Thiosulfativibrio zosterae: one gene and its partners. The main gene of each other region encodes a partner of the protein of the gene in region 3 in a complex. Links are inferred from orthologs where the notes say so. Each region holds a gene or a part of one and is shown on either strand. Other genes may lie near its edges. The genes, in order: tsaB, tsaE and tsaD.

Region 1 (6,221 bases), 1.0 Mb from region 3 along the record:
TGCCACGACGTCTAACGATTTGGCAATCTTTATGACGAGTTTTGGCAGACTTTAATGAAGATAAAATTTTCATTTTAAAATTCCTAGGTATCTTACACAGAGTGCTCTGAGGGTGCTAAATATTTCTAAACCAATCTAGCTTAAGTTCAAATTTGAAGCGCCGTATTTTACTTATTTTTGCCGGTTTGTCCAGTTTTTATCTGGTTTTTAAGAGGATGTTTGTTAAAATTCCTCCATTATTTTAGGATAGGCCCTCAAAAGTGCCTTTTACTTCTTCTTTTTTCCATTTTGATGCGAGTTAACGACCTCTGTGAATCCAGATACTTTAAGCAAACAAGTTCAGTTATATTTGGCTGACGGCGGTGAACTCTCACAAAAAATTCCAGGTTTTGAACCTCGCCAAGCGCAAATCGCTTTAGCCGAAAAATTGGTTGAAGTGATTGAGACAGACGGTACTTTTTTGGCAGAAGCGGGCACGGGAACAGGTAAAACTTATGCCTATTTATTACCTGCTCTATTGTCTGGCAAAACGGTCATTATTTCCACGGCGACTAAAAATCTTCAAGAACAGTTGGTTGAAAAAGATTTACCGCTGTTACTGAAAACACTCAAAATTAAGGGCCATGTGCAACTTTTAAAAGGGCGCGAAAACTATCTGTGTCCGCAGCGCTTAGAGTTAGCACAAACAGCAGAAGCCAATACCAAAGCCGTTTGGGCAAAACTGAACAAAATTCAACATTGGTCAGAAAAAACCAAAGTGGGTGATAAGGCTGAGTTGACCGAGTTGGATGAAAATGATCCTGTTTGGTCAAGAGTGTGTTCACGCATGGAGTTTTGCCAAGCGGCGGACTGTCATCCTGAAACCCAATGTTTTTATCCCAAGATCAAACAGCAAGCCAACGAGGCACAAATATTGGTGGTTAATCACCATCTGTTTTGTGCCGATTTAGCCTTGCGAGAAAACGGCTATGGTGAAATTTTACCTGAAGCCGAAATCGTGATTTTTGATGAAGCACATAAGTTACCGGACATTGCGGCGCAGTTTTTGGGTTTTTCGCTGAGTCGCCACCAATTAGATGATTTGGCTAGAGATGCCATCAATGCGCTAAAAATGGAATCGCCCGAATCCCAAGAGGTGATGGATAAAGTCAAAGGCCTAGAAGAAACGGTGGTGACTTTTTGTGATGCCTTGGGTAAGTGGGAAAAGCGCTGGACTTGGGAAATGTTTGAAAATGATTTAGCCAGTCTAAAAATGCTCAAGCGGCTACTGAATCATTTAACGCAAGTGGCGGATAATCTTAAGCCTTTGACCGAACGAGGTAAGCAAATCCAAGCGGTGCATCGTCGTGCGCAGGAGTTTGAAAAACAGTTGTCGCATTGGTTAAAGGCTGAAAATGAGTTTCAAATTCGGTGGTTAGAGTCTTCGCAAGCTCGTTTTAAACTGAACTTAACGCCCTTGAGTGTGGCTGGGCCGTTCAGTCGGCATCGTGAAGAAATGGGCGGCGCTTGGATTTTTACATCCGCCACCTTAAGTGTGAATGGTCAGTTTAGTTACTTTGCGAATCGTTTGGGATTAGAAGATGCCGATAATGCTTGTTGGGACAGTCCGTTTGATTATGATTCGCAAGGCTTGATTTACCACCCAATTGGTTTGCCTCAGCCCCGCGACCCTGACTATATCAAAATATGTTTAAGAGCCATTTGGCCTTTGTTGGCACAAACCGAAGGTCGCGCATTTTTACTGTTTACCAGTCATAAGGCTTTACAAGAAGCCCGCGAGATTTTATTAACCCATTGGCAGGGAACTTTGTTGGTGCAGGGCGATGCCCCTAAAAGTGCTTTATTGCAACGCTTTAGAGAATCCGAAAAAGCATTGTTATTGGGTACCAGCAGTTTCTGGGAAGGGGTTGATGTTAAGGGAGAGGCCTTAAAAGTGGTGATGATTGACCGTATTCCTTTTGCGCCGCCTGATGACCCCATAGTGCAGGCCAGAGAAGCCTATTTAAAAGAAAAGGGTTTACATGGTTTTGTTAATTTTCAATTGCCCGAAGCCATTATCGCCATGAAGCAAGGCGCAGGTCGTCTGATTCGAGATGTGCAAGATACCGGCATTTTGGTGTTATGCGACCCACGACTTTCGCAAAAACCTTATGGCAAAGTGATCGCCAAAAGTTTACCTAGCTTTCCTTGGGTGTATGATGTGCAAACCGTTTTAAGCTTTTTAAAAGAAAATGACAAGAGTCTGAATTCTAAACAAGAGAAAGATGCATGAATATTTTAGCCATAGAAACGGCAACCCAAGCTTGCTCAGCCAGTGTTTACAAAGAGGGCGTGCTATTCTCGCGGTTTGAAATGGCACCTCAAAAACATGCCAATTTAATTTTGGGCATGGTGGAAGCGGTTTTAGCCGAAGCGAGTTTATTACCAGGACAATTAGATGCTTTAGCCTTTAGCGAAGGGCCGGGCGCATTTACTGGGGTTCGCGTCGCCACAGGGGTTATTCAAGGCTTGGCTTATGGTTGGCAAAAACCAGTGATTGGCGTTTCTACCTTAGAGGCGCTTATTTGGCAAGCTTATGAGGCAACGGGTAAAACTGAATGGCAAGCCTGTCTAGATGCGCGCATGAAAGAGGTCTATTGTCAGAAAGGGTCTGTTGTTGACGGTCGTTTGGTTAGTGAACCAACCGAACTGGTTTCTCTAGAAATCGCTGAGCAGCGTTTACAGGATAAAAATGGCGTGGGTGATATTGCATTAGAATACCCAGACCTGGTTGAAATGACAGCGTTTTGGCAGGCAGATTTACCCAAAGCGGCGGCAATTGCGATGATTGCTAGCCAAAGAATGGATCAAGCTTGTTCGGTATTAGAGAAAGTGCCTGTGCCGGTTTATTTAAGAAACAATGTTGCTGAAAAGAAAAAGGGAGTTTGATTTGAAAATAGATTTTTTCAAAAGTGTGTTGTGGGTGTGTTTGACTTTCTTAACTCTAAATGCAACCGCATGGGCTAAAGACTTTTTACCTGGTGAAACGGTAATGGTGGCTTATCCAGCAAATAATATCAAAGACGATGCTTACATCATCGGATTGGTTCGCCAGCAAGTGAAGAATGGTGATTATCAAATTTCTGTTTTAGATTATGTCAAAGGCCATGATTACGGAATTTCGTGTGTACCTATCCGTGAAAATGAGTTAGGTCAAGCCACCAATGAAGTGGTTTGGGAAATGTGGACAGATAGAACTCAGCTTTTCGGTAAGGGCATGCAATATATTGTGCCTCAAGCCAATGTGCGTAAATTACAAACAGGGCAATTTGATTTTATAGAGCGTAATAATTTATACATTACTTTTTCGCGTTGGAAGTCAAATGCACCCATTATGACCTTAGATCAATTTGATATTGCCATGGCAAAAGCCAAGTCTTTAGGACTAAGCGAGTTGGTTCCAGCCTTGGTATTGGCCAAAAAGGAACGCGAATCTTATTATGAGCCAGGTATAGGTCGTCCTTATTGGCCGTACGAAGCGGTTCCCAAATTGAATGATTTGATGGCCGATGTCATCACAACGCTTAAGTCGGATAAGCAGTTGAACCAATTGTGGCGTCAGAAATCTCGCGATTGGAAAAATAAAACCATTTCAACTCAGCATTATTTTTTAATTGAAGCCTTAGATAAAATACTGTTCGATGCATCCTATGAATCGGCGGAAGATGATTTGGATAAAGTTGATCCAGCAGTCTTAAAGCAATTTAGAGAAAGATTAAGAATTTTAGGTGCAAAAGTTTAGCGTTTTGTGGGCAGGCTGAATTAAAAAAGGCAGATAAATTATCTGCCTTTTTTGTTTTGAAAGGATTATTTGGGGTGATGGTAGTAGGTTGCGTTTAGATACTCGGCAACATGATGAATTTCGTCCTCAAACCAGCCGCTGTTTAGGTTGTCGTTACAAAACGAAACCGCCTTAACTAGCTTTGGAAAGGTGTTGGTTTTAGCAGGATTATAAGGTTTAGAGGCATGACATTTTAAGCAGTTGGCATCGTCATGCAGGGCTTTTCCAGGCATTTCGTCATTAGCAAATGCCGAAGACATTAATATTGTTGACAGCCCCATTATAATAAGTGGTTGGTGTTTCATCAGCATACTCCTTAAAATACAAATTTTTCTAAAGTTCATGATTAATATTAAAACCGTTTTTTGGTTTTTGTGAATATTATTCTACCTATTTACTAGGTTATTGCATTATTTTTTTAACACGGCTCAGATGCTTGAATTTAAGCGGGCTACAAGGGTGAATAAGATGGTTGAACAAACATTTATTAAGGGTAAGGACGCTTGTCTTGAGGCATCGATTCAAAAGATGCAAAGTGGTTTAGCGACCGCAGGATTTCAAATTCAAGAAGCCTCTTGGTTGAATCCCGTGCCCAATGTGTATTCGGTTCATATTAAAGATGCCATTTGCCCCGCCCTGTTTACCAATGGTAAAGGCGCCAGCCGTAAAGCAACCTTAGCCAGTGCGTTAGGTGAATTTTTCGAGCGTGTTGAAACCAACTACTTTTTCTCGGATTTTTGGCTGGGCCAAGAAACGGCTCAGGGTTGGTTGTATTACCCAGATGAAAAATCTTTAAATGTGGATGACTTTCGCCAAGCCTTAACCCCAGAACTTTGGGATATATATGACCCAGAGCAAGAATGGGCGGGTGAAGATTTACTCAGCTTAAATGATGACAGTCAAAAGGTGCGTTGTTTGCCCTTAAAAGATGAGGCCAGCGGGGAGTTGGTTTATTTTCCGATGAGTGTGTTCAGTAACTTGTACGCCAGTAATGGGTTGTGCGCGGGAAATACTGAGTTAGAGGCCAAGGTGCAGGGTTTGTCTGAGGTTTTTGAGCGCTGGGTTAAAGCCAAAATATTGCGTGAAAATCTCTGTTTGCCTGAAGTACCAGAAGCCATCATCCAAACTTTGCCAACCGTTGTCGAAGCCAGAGCCAAATTGCAAGCGCAAGGCATTGCCGTTTCGATTAGAGATGCCTCTTTAGGCGGTTTTTATCCGGTGATGAATGTCACCTTGTTTGACCAAAATACCGGCACTTGTTTTGCCTCTTTTGGCGCGCATCCAATTTTTGAGGTGGCTTTGGAGAGAACCTTAACGGAGTCATTACAGGGGCGTAGTTTAGAGTTATTGGATGGCTTTCAATTACCGATTTTTGACCAAGACTTGGTTGGAGATGATGAAAATATTGAAAATCACTTTATTGACTCCAGTGGCTTGATGCACGCGCATTTTATTTCTCATCAATATGATTATGCGTTTGTTCCATGGAATTTTGAGGGCACGACCCAAGAGCAATGGCAGTATTTGGTGACCAAGGTGCAAAACCTAGGTTTTGGCGTTTATTCAGGTTTTTACGATTATTATGGCGTGCCTGCGGCAAGGGTGATAGTGCCAGGAATGTCCGAAATTTATCCCATGGATGAGTTGTTGAGTCGTAATCAAAATCTGGGTAGAACTTTGCGTGAGTTGTTGAATGAATTGGCAGACTCTGACCAAGCCGCCCAAGATTTTGAGTTTGCTTATGAAGAAATTGATCACTTAGGATTTAGCGACCATCAAAATGTTGCAAACTTAATTGGGTTATTACCGGATGACAACAGCCCTTGGAAACAGTTTAAAGTGATTGACCTTAAATTGGCGCTAGCCTTAAGTTTTGCAGATCGTTATTTGGTGAGCGAATTATTAGAAACGGCTAGTTATTATGTGCATGATGCAAATTTAGGCAAACGCTACCAGGTGTTAGGGTTTATTTTGGCGGCGCAAGACTCTGATTGGGATTCAGAAATTAACCTAGAGGTGCATAAAACGCTCTTTGGAGAGACATTGGTTAAGCAAGTGATGGCCAATATTGAAGGCGAAGAAGTGTTGTGGGGAATGACTTTTGGACAGGCGATGTTTGCTGAAAGTCAGAAGCATCAAGGCCTTTTAAAAGTCTATGAAAGAGTGAATCAAGCCAAGCAAAGTGCTGTAACGGCCATTTGATATAAGCTGATTTTATTGTTGGATTTTGTTAGAATGCTCAAAAAAATTTTCGTCTGTCAGTTAGACAGAAATTGTCTTAGGGAACCACTTCATGAAATTAGATTTTTTAGATTTTGAACAACCCATCGCGGAATTAGAGGCCAAAATTGAAGAATTGCGCCACTTAGATGGGCAAGATATGAACTTAATTCAAGAGGTG
Region 2 (5,983 bases), 1.1 Mb from region 3 along the record:
GCCGCAATTTGAGAAAGCGTATCACCCGCTTTAACTCGGTACTGCACATAAAGGACTTCTCCCCAGCGAGGCTCTCTGGCATTTTTACTGACAAAGGATGCAACTCCCTTGGCAATCGACTGAGCCATTTTGCTTTGATACGCATCATTGGTGAGTTTTTTCTCTTCCACTGGGTTAGAAATAAACGCGGTTTCTATCAATAATGAAGGCATATCAATCGATTTTAAAACGGCAAACTCTGCAGATTGAACGGTTTCTTTGTGTAACTCAATTTGATCACCCATCTCTCCTAATACGGCTTTGGCTAATTTACGGCTGGCGCGAATATTGGCTTCGCGGCTTAAATCGCTCAATACAAATGCCACATCACTTTCTTTACCCTTTAGCTTAATGTCATGTAAAGAGGCATTTTCACTTTTAGCCAATAATCTCGCCATCACACTCGATGCGCCATTGGTTGACAAAACATATACCGAGCCACCTCTTGCCTCAGCCGTTGGAAAAGAGTCGGCATGCAACGAGATAAAAATGTCAGCATCTTTTTGATGAGCAATTCTGACTCGCTGATTGAGTGGAATAAATTCATCTTCAGTACGCGTCAGTACCGCTTTAAGGCCGGGTTGTCTATCAATATATTTTTTTAGTTTCAAAGCCATTTCTAAAGTAATATCTTTTTCAAATACCTTGCCCGAGTGACCTATGGCGCCAACATCTTTACCGCCATGGCCTGCATCTATTGCGATGACCACTTCATCTTTGACGATTAAAGGCGTGCCTGCATTCAAAAGCTCATTGGTCGCTTTGGTTTCTTTTAAAGAAGACTTAGGCAATATGCTGACAACCGGTGCTGGCTGAGTCACTTTAGGCGCAGCGGCAATAACTGGATCTGAAGATTTTGCTTTAACAGGTTGCTCTTCTTTAACTGCTGCACTTGCCACAACTTTTGGCGCTGGCTTTGGTGTTGGCTTCTGTTCAACCTTGGGTTTGTTTGCTAATACCGTCGGGGCAGGTTGAGCAACTGGTTTTACCAAACTCGACTTGACATCAATCACTAATCGCTCAGCGCCCTGCTTTGTTTTAGCCAAGGTAAAATAGCGATAGTCAAAATCGTTGCGTAAATCCAAAACCACGCGTGTTCTGCGAGAATCATCATTCACTCTGATGGCTTTGACGCGCTTATCAAAGAGTTTTTTATAATCAAAAGCGATTTTGTTCTTGGCTTTAACAAAATCCACCACCAGTCTGCTGGGGTTGTTAAGCTGCTGAACTTCAAACGAATGATTATCTTTGATTTCGAAAACGACACGCGTATAGGCAGGATCTTGTCCAACACGAATTTTTTCTAATGAGGTTGCGTAGGCTTGCGAGGATGCAAATGCCGATGCCAAGACCGCCAATAAAATCAATAGTTTTTTAATTTGAGAAGACTGTTTAGCCATGTTTCTCTCCCATTTATTAGAATCATTAGAATCCTTTATTTAAAAAGACCTCTAGGGATACATGGGCTAGTAAACAATTAGCGTGCCAAGTGTTTGTGCCAAATAATTAACGACAGCTAAACCGGCTTGACTTTGAGGGGTTAAGGTCAGTTTTCTGCCAGGGGTTTGTGATGTGTTTTCTAAGTGAGTCAGCTCAACAACCATATCTGCCTCAGGTAGCTGGCCAGCGCCTTTTGAAGGCCATTCTATGAGTGCAATATAGGCGCCCGATAACAAATCCCTAAGCGCCAAAAACTCTAACTCTTCAGGGTCACATAAGCGGTATAAATCAAAATGCACAATCGTGCCTAAGGGAGTTAAATAACTTTCAACCAGCGTATATGTCGGACTTTTGACCTTTTGATTGGGTAAATAAGATTGAATAAAGGCTCTAGATAGATAAGACTTGCCGGCCCCTAAATCGCCTTCTAAAAAAATAACCAACCCTGCATCAAAGCCATTTAAAACTTTGCAACCTTGAGCAAACGCTTGTCCGAATCGTGTTGTGGCAGATTCATCTGCTAAATAAAAACTGACTTTGTTAAAATGCATTAATCAACACCAAGGTTAAATTCTAAAAAGGTAAAGATGTTACCAACCCAAGTTCTTGAACCTGCCGAACAACAAATGCTTAGCCAACAGATTAAAGACTGGGGCAAGGCTTTAGGCTTTGCAGATATCGGCATTACCGACACTGACCTGTCTTATTACGAAAACGCCTATTTTAAATGGATAGCGCAAAATTTTCAGGGTGAAATGGACTATTTAGCAAAACACGGCACGAAACGCACCCGACCCGCTGAATTAGAACCCGGCACTTTATCGATTATCAGTTGCCGAATGAATTATTTTGATGGCGATGCCAATAACGCGATTACCCAGCTCCAATCATCCAATCATGCCTATATTTCACGCTACGCACTGCACAAAGATTACCATAAACTGATGCGTAAGCGTTTAAACAGCTTGGCTGAAAAAATTCGTCAATCTGTACAACTTAACCACCCAAACTTGCAATTTCGGGTTTTTAGCGACTCTGCCCCGGTGATGGAAACCGCTTTGGCAGAAAAGGCTGGGCTGGGATTTAAGGGAAAACATTCATTGGTGATTCACCCCAAAGCCGGTTCTTGGTTTTTTTTGGGTGAAATATACCTGAGCATTGCTTTGCCGCCCGACCCACCTTTTCCAAAATCTGGCTGTGGGCCTTGTACAGCCTGTATTCAAGAATGTCCCACTCAGGCGATTATTGGCGATGGTCTGGTGGATGCGCGACGCTGCATTTCTTATTTAACCATTGAACACAAAGGCTCTATCGACGAGGCCTTGCGGCCCTTAATGGGTAATCGCATTTATGGGTGTGATGATTGTCAGCTGGTTTGCCCTTGGAATAAATTTGCCGAACCCACCACTGAGAACGCCTTTAAAGCCAGCCAACACGCACTTGACCAAGCCAGTTTGCTTGAGTTATTAGCTTGGGATGAGCCACAATTTCAAAAAAATTTTGAAGGCTCCCCCATTCGCCGCATTGGTTTTGAACAATGGCAACGCAACTTATGCATCTCACTGGGCAATGCCGAACCCAATCAACAAACGCTGCAAGCGTTAGAAGCTTTAATTACCGAGTCTGCACTGGTTAATGAACATCGACTTTGGGCACTTCAACAACTAAAAAACAGCCTAAAAACAACCAGGCCTGGTCATTTTTTAGTCAAAAATACACCTGCCAAAGCCAAAAAGTATTACTTACCTGCACAAGTCTTGATACGTCCAAATGACTCTAAATCTAAACAATAAAAACAATTGAATGGGTTATCAGGTATAGTCAAAGACTCTAAAAATGTAAGATTTATTAAGGGTATTCAATATGTGGCTAAAAACCCATTGTAATTTTGAGTTTACCATTACTGGTCCAACGCCTTTAGTGCTTATGTTGCGTCCCAGAAGTGGGGAAAACCAATGGATTACGCAAGAAGAATACCTGATAGAACCCTTTACGCCAGTGGTGGAATACACCGACATCTATGGCAACCTTTGCCAAAGACTGGTTGCCCAACCTGGCAAACTATCCATTCATACCTCGGCAAAGGTTAGAGTACCCAAAGTCCTTAAGTCGGCTCCTGGTGCACCCTTTGTTGAGGTTCAAAATTTACCCGACTCGGTATTGCAATATTTACTACCCAGTCGTTACTGTGAGTCAGATCGTTTTGGCAATATGGCCGCAGAGATTACCCAAGACTATTTATTGGGCTACGATCAAGTGGCCGCCATCGAAAAATGGATTAAAAGCAACTTTCGCTATGAACCTGGCTCTAGCATCACGCCTTTGTCTGCGATGGAGGTCAATGCCAATGATTATGCCGTTTGTCGGGATATGGCGCATTTAGGGATTGCGCTGTGTCGTGGCCTGAGTATTCCAGCCAGAATTGTGGTTGGTTTTTTACACGAACTGAAGCCTATGGATCTGCACGCCTGGTTTGAAGCCTATGTGGGTGATCAATGGTATACCTTTGATGCTACCCAAGGCGACGCCAAAGGTGGCTATGTTGCCGTGGGATATGGCAGAGATGCTGCAGATGTGGCCATTTACAATCAATTTGGCCCACAGACCTATCACGACGCTCAGTACATTCATGTAGAACAATTAGAGAATTAAGTCATAAATTCTTAAAAACTAAGCACATTTATCTTGTCATAGGCGTAAACTAAAAGTGATACCCATCACTTAAGGAAAACGCCATGCGAAAAACCATTATTGCCCCATCCGCTCCAACTCATGACCAACCAGATGTTCAATGGTTAAATGTGCCAGACATCGCACACATTGCGATTACCTCAGAAGCACCTGATTATCCCATCGAAAATGTGTTTGCTTTAACAGCAACGTCGGGTTGGCGAGCGGCCACCTCAGGACCCCAAATATTAAACCTGACTTTTGACCAGCCACAAGATCTCAAGTGCATTTGGCTTAAATTCATAGAAACAGAGCATCAAAGAACGCAAGAGTTTCTTTTAAGTTACTCCAAAGACCAAGGGCAAATTTTTCATGAGTTAGTCAGACAACAATGGAATTTTAATCCCCAAAATGCAACTCAAGAAATTGAAAACATCCAAGTTGACTTAACTGCTGTCACGACACTTCAACTCGTCATTACCCCTGATATGAGCAACTCCCCGCTCACGGCCAGCCTTTGCGAATGGAGAATGGCTTAACAAGCCAAATAAATGTAAATTTTTTACATTTATATTGACATCACCACCCACAAAGCTTAATATGCACTTAACAAATGTAAAAACTTTACATATTTTAAGCCGATGGGAGAAATCATCATGTTAAGCCAAACTTTCAAATTCAAAAAAATCACCCTAGCCATAGCACTGACCCTTCCGCTTTTAAATGGCTGTAGCGGAACCAGCGGCGCATCTTCAGCAGATACCAGCAACTTAACCACTACGGATATCACCGTAGAGCGTGGCCCAGTGCTGAATGCGGTGGTTAAAGATAAAAATGGCAAAATGGCGGTTGCGCAAGGCAACGGCGTTTATCGTTTCACAGGGGATTTCGAGTATCCGCTTGAAACCACGGGCGGAGTGATTGACTTAAATCACAACGGTCTAGTTGATGATGGCGATCTTAAAACCGATGGTTTAAAACTTCGCGCCAATGAAGGTAAAGTTTTAACCTTAGCGAGCACCCTTGCTATAAATACAGAGTTACAACAAAAACTGATTGATAATATTGATTTAACGGCAGATGCCATTCAAACGCATACCCCAACCAATGACAAAGCCATTGCCGCCTTAAGTGACGAAATTTATAAATACTGTATTGAAAACGGCATTACCGATGCATCTACCTTAACCACAGAACAATGGGAAGCCATTGAATTAAATATTCAAAACCGCATTGCCAACTATCTTGCATCCGAAAAAACTGCAGCTGAACTTGAACAAGAAATGGTTGATGGATTAGTTGACCCATTAAATCCACCCCCATTACTTTCTCAAGCAGAAATTGATGCCATTAACAACAATGAGGGCACTCATTCTTTAGAAGCAACCCTAGCCACTTTGCCAGTCTACGACCTAACCGATGAACAAAAAGCCACGCTGGCTTTTATGTGGAATGAAGAAAAAATGGCCAAAGATCTCTATTTTTCATTAAACGATCTTTACCCAAGCCAAACGCTTTATAACATTGCCACCAATGCAGAAACTGAGCATCAAAACTCAGTTGCAGCCTTACTGCAAAGATATAACTTGGACTTAGAATATTACACTGACCCAAGCTATTCGTTCTCTCAAGAACAGCTCGACAGTTACCCAACAGGCAGCTTTTCAAACAGTGATGTTCAAGCACTTTATAACGCACTTTACAGTGAAGGAGCGGCTTCCGCACAAGCCTCTTTAGAAGTGGGCTGTAAAGTAGAAGTAACTGACATTAATGATTTAAACACTTATATTGAAGTGGCTGGAGAAGCGCAAGATATTAAAATGGTATTCGAAAA
Region 3 (5,987 bases):
CAAACGCCAAGTGGGCAATCCTAGTTTTTGAGCAAAGGCTTCCGCCAACAAAAACTGATACAAGCCCTGGGCTTTTTGAATGTAAGGCGCGGCTAAAACCACCAATTGATGCCTTGCTTCTGGCGAACCTTTTGGCGCAGACACTTTTGCCGCCAAACCGTCCAATAAAAATTGTGACAAGGGCATAGACTCAGCGATTCTTTTTTGAAACCCATCTACCCCCTCTTTACGAACGGTTGAATCTGGGTCTTCACCTTGCGCTAAAAACAAAAACTTGATTGAACGATTTTCAATCATTTTTGGCAAAGCCAAGTCTAACGCTTTCCAAGCCGCCTTTAAGCCCGCCGCATCGCCATCAAAACAAAAAACAACCTCATTCACTTGGCGAAACAGCATATCTAAATGTTCATTGGTCGTCGCTGTTCCCAAGGTGGCAACCGCATTGCGAATGCCAAACTGCGCCAGCGAAACCACATCCATATAGCCCTCAACCACTAAAATTTGTTCAAAATTTTGGCGGGACTGGCGCATTTCATATAAGCCATACAAAGCATAGCTTTTATGAAAAATAGGCGTTTCGGGTGAATTTAAATATTTGGGCTGCTCATCATCAATTACGCGCCCACCAAAAGCGACCACTCGCCCTCGCCCATCTCGAATCGGAAACATCACTCGTCCACGAAAACGGTCGTAATAACGATTCTCTTTTTGAACCAGCATGCCACACTCAACCAATTGTTGAAGTAACACTGCATCCGCTTTTAGCCCTTTTTCTAATACATCCCAACCATTCGGCGCAAAACCCACTACAAATTCTTTGGCAATCTCTGCCGATAAGCCACGATTTTTTAAATAACTTTTGGCTAACTCGGCTTGCGGATGTACACGCAGTTGTTGGCGATAAAATTTAGCCACGAGATGCATTACATCATAAAGGTCGTGGGTTTTCTTTTGCTGCTCTTTTTGCTTGGGTGTCAACTGCTCGCGTGGAACTTGCAAGCCATTCATTTGTGCTAAAGTTTCTACTGCCTCAACAAAACTTAAGCCGTCATACTCCATCAAAAACTTCAGCGAGTCGCCACTCGCACCGCAGCCAAAGCAATGATAAAACTGCTTTTGTGGATTGACATTAAATGAGGGCGTCTTTTCACTGTGAAATGGACAGCAGGCTTTATAGGTTCCACCGGCCTTTTTTAAAGGCACTCGCTGATTAATGACCTGTACGATGTCCGCACGCGCCAATAAATCTTCTATAAAAGACTTGGGAATACTCCCAGAATGTTGCATGACCTCACTCCACAAAACGAAATGACAGTGCGAATGCACCCCCATAAACGCAAAAAACCCATCAATTTAAAAACTGATGGGCTTCTCGATTTTAAATGGTCTTACTAAATGAGTTAAACAATGAACTTGCCAATGTTTTTGCCTAGGCATTGTTTGCTAAGAGCGTGCTCCAAGCAAAGGCTTCTCATTAAAAAGCTTTTAGCCAAGTTTAGCTTTAATTAACTTACTGACTTCACTCATATCAGCACGCCCTTGCATTTGGGGTTTTAAAATCGCCATGACTTTGCCCATTTCTTGCATAGTGGCCGCACCTGACTCAGCAACAGCAACTTCAATCATTTGCTGAATTTCATCTGTTGTCAAAGCCTGAGGCAAAAACTCTTGAATAACCGTCATCTCAAAAGCTTCCACTTCAGCCAGCTCTGGACGACCTGCTTCAATATATTGCTTTTCAGATTCACGGCGTTGTTTAAGCATTTTATCGAGAATCGGCAGAATTTCTGCATCTTCTTCGATTGTGATTTGATTATCGATTTCAACCTGCTTAATGGCCGCTTGAATCGTTCTAATCACCAACAAACGCTCTTTTTGCTTAGCTTTCATCGCCTCTTTCATGGCAGCTGAAAGCGTTGCTTTTAACTCACAAGACATTTAAATAACCTTAAAAATTAATATAAACGAGTTGTGCGACGGTTGTCACGAGACAAACGCTTAGCTAAACGCTTAACAGCGGCAGCTTTCATACGCTTTTTAACCCAAGTAGGTTTTTCATAGAATTCGCGCTTGCGAGTTTCTGTTAAAACGCCTGCTTTTTCACAAGCACGCTTAAAACGACGCAAAGCTACGTCAAATGGTTCGGTATCTCTTAATTTTACGCTTGGCATGAGGATTCTCTTTTATAAATCTGATAATACGATTAACTAAAAGTGTTTTAGAAAATCGGAAAACGACAATTATAAACCTTAGACTAATTTGATTGCAAACAAATCTTCGGACAATTTCATATATTTTGTTAAAATTCAGTCCATTGAAGCAACCAAATCAGCAAGGAATTTCGCAATGCAAACCACAAAACCCCCTCAAATCACTTTGGGCATTGAAAGTTCTTGCGACGAAACCGGCATAGCCATTTACCACAGCGAGCAGGGTTTATTGGCGCATCAACTTTATAGCCAAGTTGAATTACATGCCGAATATGGTGGCGTGGTTCCAGAGCTAGCATCGCGCGACCACATCTTACGAGTTTTGCCCCTCATTGAAGCCTGCTTAGAAGAAGCTCAGTTGGGCGCACAAAAAATAACCGGCATTGCCTATACTGCAGGCCCAGGATTAATGGGTGCTCTATTAACTGGCGCGGCGGTTGCCCGCAGCTTGGCTTTTGCTTGGCAAGTACCCGCTGTTGGCGTACACCACATGGAAGGTCATTTACTGGCACCGATGTTAGAACAAACGCAACCAAGCTTTCCGTTTATTTGTTTGCTCGTTTCTGGTGGCCACACCATGATAATTCGAGTGGATGGCATAGGGCGTTATCGCTTATTGGGCGATACTTTGGATGATGCTGCCGGCGAAGCTTTTGATAAAACAGCAAAAATGATGAATCTGGGTTATCCGGGTGGCCCGATTGTTTCTAACTTAGCTTTGCAAGGCAATACAGATCGCTATAAATTTCCACGCCCTATGGTTGACCGTCCGGGCTTAGACATGAGCTTTAGCGGTTTAAAAACCTTTGCACTCAATACTTGGCACGCCGCCCAAAAAACCGATGCGCCACAAGACTTGCCTCAAACCCAAGCTGATATTTGCCGTGCTTTTGAGCTAGCGGTTGCAGAAACCCTTACCATAAAATGTAAAAGAGCTTTGGAACAAGAAGGCTTAAATCGATTAGTGGTGGCAGGAGGCGTGAGTGCAAACCGAGAAATTCGTGCGCAATTAGATGCCTTAATGGCAAAACGCAAGGGAGAAACTTTTTACCCACGCTTAGAGTTTTGCACAGACAATGGCGCGATGATTGCCTACGCCGGCGCTCAACGCCTGGCTGCAGGTCAACATAATGGTTTAGATTTCTCTTGCCAACCCCGTTGGGCTTTGGAAGATTTAGAGGCAATCTAAAAGGCTTTCCCTGTAACCATTTACAGGGTTATTGCAAGCTAAATTTAACCAGGCCTGGTTGAAATTTGCTCAAAAAACGCCTAATTTTAAGACTTTTTAATCAAGTCTTCTTCACCCCGAATCAAGCGTTGAATATTGGATTTGTGGCGCCAAAACAAAATCACTGTCATGACAGCGGTCAAAACCACCCAAGATATTTCACCCGATAAAAAGTAGATATAAATCGGCGCCAAGGCAGTCGCAATGAGTGCGGACAAAGATGAAACTTTTAACACCTTAGCCACAAACAACCAAGTGCCACCCACCGCCAAGCCAATCGGCAAAGACAAGCCAAACATCACGCCCAACATGGTTGCAACACCTTTGCCGCCTTTAAACTGAAAAAATATTGGATATAAATGCCCGATAAACGCTGCAAAACCAATCAAAATTACCATCTCAGGCGCAAACCCCATTTGTTGCGCAACCACCACCGGCAAAACCCCCTTAAGCATATCACCCACTAAAGTAATCGCTGCCGGTTTATTACCATACAGGCGTTTAACATTGGTAGCACCAGGATTGCCAGAGCCGCCTACTCTTGGGTCTTCTAATCCCATCAGTTTACAAACCACGATAGCGGATGAAATCGAGCCTAATAAATAAGCTAAGGCAACGCCGCCCCATTCAATCAACATGTTTTTACTCCAAGATTGGTAAATTTTTCGGTCATTTTACTGGATTTTGATATATTGATGAGCCTTTATATTGATTTGAGAACAGGCCATGCCAACGGAACTAGATACGATTTTTGTCCACAACCTAAGAGTTGATGCTGTGATTGGCGTTTATGACTGGGAAAAGGAATTCAAACAACCGCTTTTTTTTGATATTGAAATGCTCACCGATATTCAAGCATCTGCAGCCACGGATGACATTCATTTAACGGTGAGTTACAAAGAAGTGAGTGACGATGTGATTGAATGGGTAGAAGCCCATCAGTTTGAACTGCTCGAAACACTGGCGGAACAACTTAGCCAATTGTTACTGGCAAAATATCTTGGGATTGAACAAATCACCTTAACCGTTAAAAAACCTCAAGCTGTTCGCCAAGCAGAAACGGTTGGCCTAAAAATTACACGCCGACGCGTTTAATTATTTTTGCTATCTAACTTGTTCTTGCATGGCGCGCTGTTCTTGAGCCGCTTTTTTAATATAGGGCACAATTTGCTCCATATAAATACACGCTTGATGCACGGTTATTTGTTTAAATTCTTGGTAATCGATTTCAAATTGGCGGCGGTTTTGTTTAGACAAGTTGCGCAATACTTTTTGATAAAAGCTATCCGTTCCTGACAAACGCACCAGCGTCACCAATTGTTCGGGTAGCAGTTGCACCGCAAACTTTTGGATAATACGATCATCGACTGCGCGCATTTTGGATGCCAAGACTTTATAGGCATTGAGTTTCTTTTGTAAGATTTCAGTTTCTGCGGTAGCGGATTCGCTTAGGCGTTGATCAATCACCTGATAGAGCGCTTTTACCACCTCATTACTCATTTCAATGGTCACGGGACCAAACTCTAAAAGGTTAAGACCTGTTGCATCTTTTTTGGCCAAAATTTCCATGCTAACCTCTTTTTAAATGTATTGCGTATCCGCATTAAATAACTGAATTTGGCCGCGCGCCTCTAAATCAAACAAATGCTCCATGGTATTTTTAATGGCTTGCTTGGCTTTGTCCTCGGTTGGCGTAGGCGCTTTTAATAAGTCGGCAGACAATTGTCTGGCTAAAATACCCCCGACATTCTGCAAAATCATATCTGTAATCTTTTGGTCTTTAATGCACTGCATCAACGCCAGCAAATCTGCGTTTTCAACGGTGCGAACCCACTTTTGCATACCGGCAGCATCCAAACTTTCGAGTTTTTTATGCGCCAATCTGACATAACTGGTTAGGGTAGAATGCGCTTGCCCAGAATCTAAAGCCACCAAATGTTCCAAAGTAATATTGAGCAACTCAACTGAAAAACGGTCAAGTTTAATGCTGGCACAGCCAATTTGCACACTCCACTCATTTTCTTGATGTTTTTTAATGCCTACTTTCATTGTCTATCCAACCTTAAATTCCCTGTTCCCCAGAAAGCCCTGCTGACTTGTTTTACGATTCAAGCAAAATTACGGCCAAGTTGCCGGGAAAAAACTCGATATTGAGCAAGTCTATACTATAATGTGAAGCAACTCAAACAGACAAAACCCCTAAACCTTGGCTATTCGAGCCAGACTAAGCAGACCCAACCATGAATCCTAAGATTAAATCAGCCCCTACCCTGCCAGAACCTGATGACCAAGCCAAAGCACACAGTGCCGAGTTAACCCAGCGAATTGCCAAGCAACTCAAACGCCAGCAAGAACTCAGCTTTGCGCAATTTATGGAAATGGCGCTTTACACCCCCAACCTAGGCTATTACGCCAATGGACTGCCCAAAATTGGTCGCCAAGGGGATTTCATTACTGCGCCAGAAGTATCGCCCATTTTTTCGCGCTGCATGGCCAGACAAGCCGAACAAGCGCTCAAACAACTCGAGACCCCAAATTTGGTTGAATTT

Evidence for each region.
Region 1: the proteins of tsaD (region 3) and tsaB are in contact, whole or in part, in a solved structure (PDB 4WQ4), measured with the Escherichia coli proteins. The link is inferred for Thiosulfativibrio zosterae from one-to-one orthologs.
Region 2: the proteins of tsaD (region 3) and tsaE are in contact, whole or in part, in a crystal structure (PDB 6N9A), measured with the Thermotoga maritima proteins. The link is inferred for Thiosulfativibrio zosterae from one-to-one orthologs. Residues at the interface, in WP_004082750.1 of Thermotoga maritima: Cys10, Asp11, Arg49, His50, Leu82, Gly84, Gly135, Gly136, Glu154, Thr155, Leu156, Asp157, Asp158, Ser159, Glu162, Asp165, Lys166, Arg169, Leu170, Tyr175, Lys213, Thr214, Leu217, Tyr218, Gln221, Arg222, Asn324; in WP_004082108.1 of Thermotoga maritima: Leu37, Gly38, Lys46, Lys57, Val59, Lys60, Ser61, Thr63, Phe64, Thr65, Leu66, Met67, Val69, Pro71, Tyr82, Arg83, Leu84, Asp86, Asp88, Phe89, Asp93, Ile128, Asp130, Glu131, Arg134.

What each region holds. Positions count from the first base shown.
Region 1 is NZ_AP021888.1:1,696,532-1,702,752, reverse strand. Bases 1,099-4,098 are described here. They hold tsaB (tRNA (adenosine(37)-N6)-threonylcarbamoyltransferase complex dimerization subunit type 1 TsaB), read left to right. Parts: upstream 1,099-2,268; coding sequence 2,269-2,928; downstream 2,929-4,098. Other genes in these bases: THMIRH_RS07795 (hypothetical protein), read right to left, coding at 3,847-4,098; THMIRH_RS07800 (hypothetical protein), read left to right, coding at 2,930-3,781; yoaA (DNA repair helicase YoaA), read left to right, coding at 1,099-2,272. Also shown: ykgO (type B 50S ribosomal protein L36), read right to left, coding at 1-73; more of yoaA, read left to right, coding at 311-1,098; more of THMIRH_RS07795, read right to left, coding at 4,099-4,125; 30S ribosomal protein S12 methylthiotransferase accessory factor YcaO, read left to right, coding at 4,289-6,022; THMIRH_RS07785 (acetyl-CoA carboxylase carboxyltransferase subunit alpha), read left to right, coding at 6,114-6,221. UniProt on the Escherichia coli protein: Required for the formation of a threonylcarbamoyl group on adenosine at position 37 (t(6)A37) in tRNAs that read codons beginning with adenine.
Region 2 is NZ_AP021888.1:1,761,621-1,767,603, forward strand. What follows is about bases 269-3,030. They hold tsaE (tRNA (adenosine(37)-N6)-threonylcarbamoyltransferase complex ATPase subunit type 1 TsaE), read right to left. Parts: upstream 2,031-3,030; coding sequence 1,506-2,030; downstream 269-1,505. Other genes in these bases: THMIRH_RS08110 (N-acetylmuramoyl-L-alanine amidase), read right to left, coding at 269-1,439; queG (tRNA epoxyqueuosine(34) reductase QueG), read left to right, coding at 2,067-3,030. In the rest of the region: more of THMIRH_RS08110, read right to left, coding at 1-268; more of queG, read left to right, coding at 3,031-3,272; THMIRH_RS08125 (transglutaminase domain-containing protein), read left to right, coding at 3,343-4,131; THMIRH_RS08130 (carbohydrate-binding protein), read left to right, coding at 4,215-4,688; THMIRH_RS08135 (ferritin-like domain-containing protein), read left to right, coding at 4,806-5,983. UniProt on the Escherichia coli protein: Required for the formation of a threonylcarbamoyl group on adenosine at position 37 (t(6)A37) in tRNAs that read codons beginning with adenine.
Region 3 is NZ_AP021888.1:666,729-672,715, reverse strand. What follows is about bases 1,607-4,372. They hold tsaD (tRNA (adenosine(37)-N6)-threonylcarbamoyltransferase complex transferase subunit TsaD), read left to right. Parts: upstream 1,607-2,346; coding sequence 2,347-3,399; downstream 3,400-4,372. Other genes in these bases: folB (dihydroneopterin aldolase), read left to right, coding at 4,165-4,372; plsY (glycerol-3-phosphate 1-O-acyltransferase PlsY), read right to left, coding at 3,486-4,076; rpsU (30S ribosomal protein S21), read right to left, coding at 1,956-2,171; THMIRH_RS02835 (GatB/YqeY domain-containing protein), read right to left, coding at 1,607-1,938. Outside these bases: dnaG (DNA primase), read right to left, coding at 1-1,287; more of THMIRH_RS02835, read right to left, coding at 1,486-1,606; more of folB, read left to right, coding at 4,373-4,533; THMIRH_RS02810 (FliG C-terminal domain-containing protein), read right to left, coding at 4,543-5,007; THMIRH_RS02805 (FliG C-terminal domain-containing protein), read right to left, coding at 5,020-5,487; THMIRH_RS02800 (class I SAM-dependent methyltransferase), read left to right, coding at 5,679-5,987.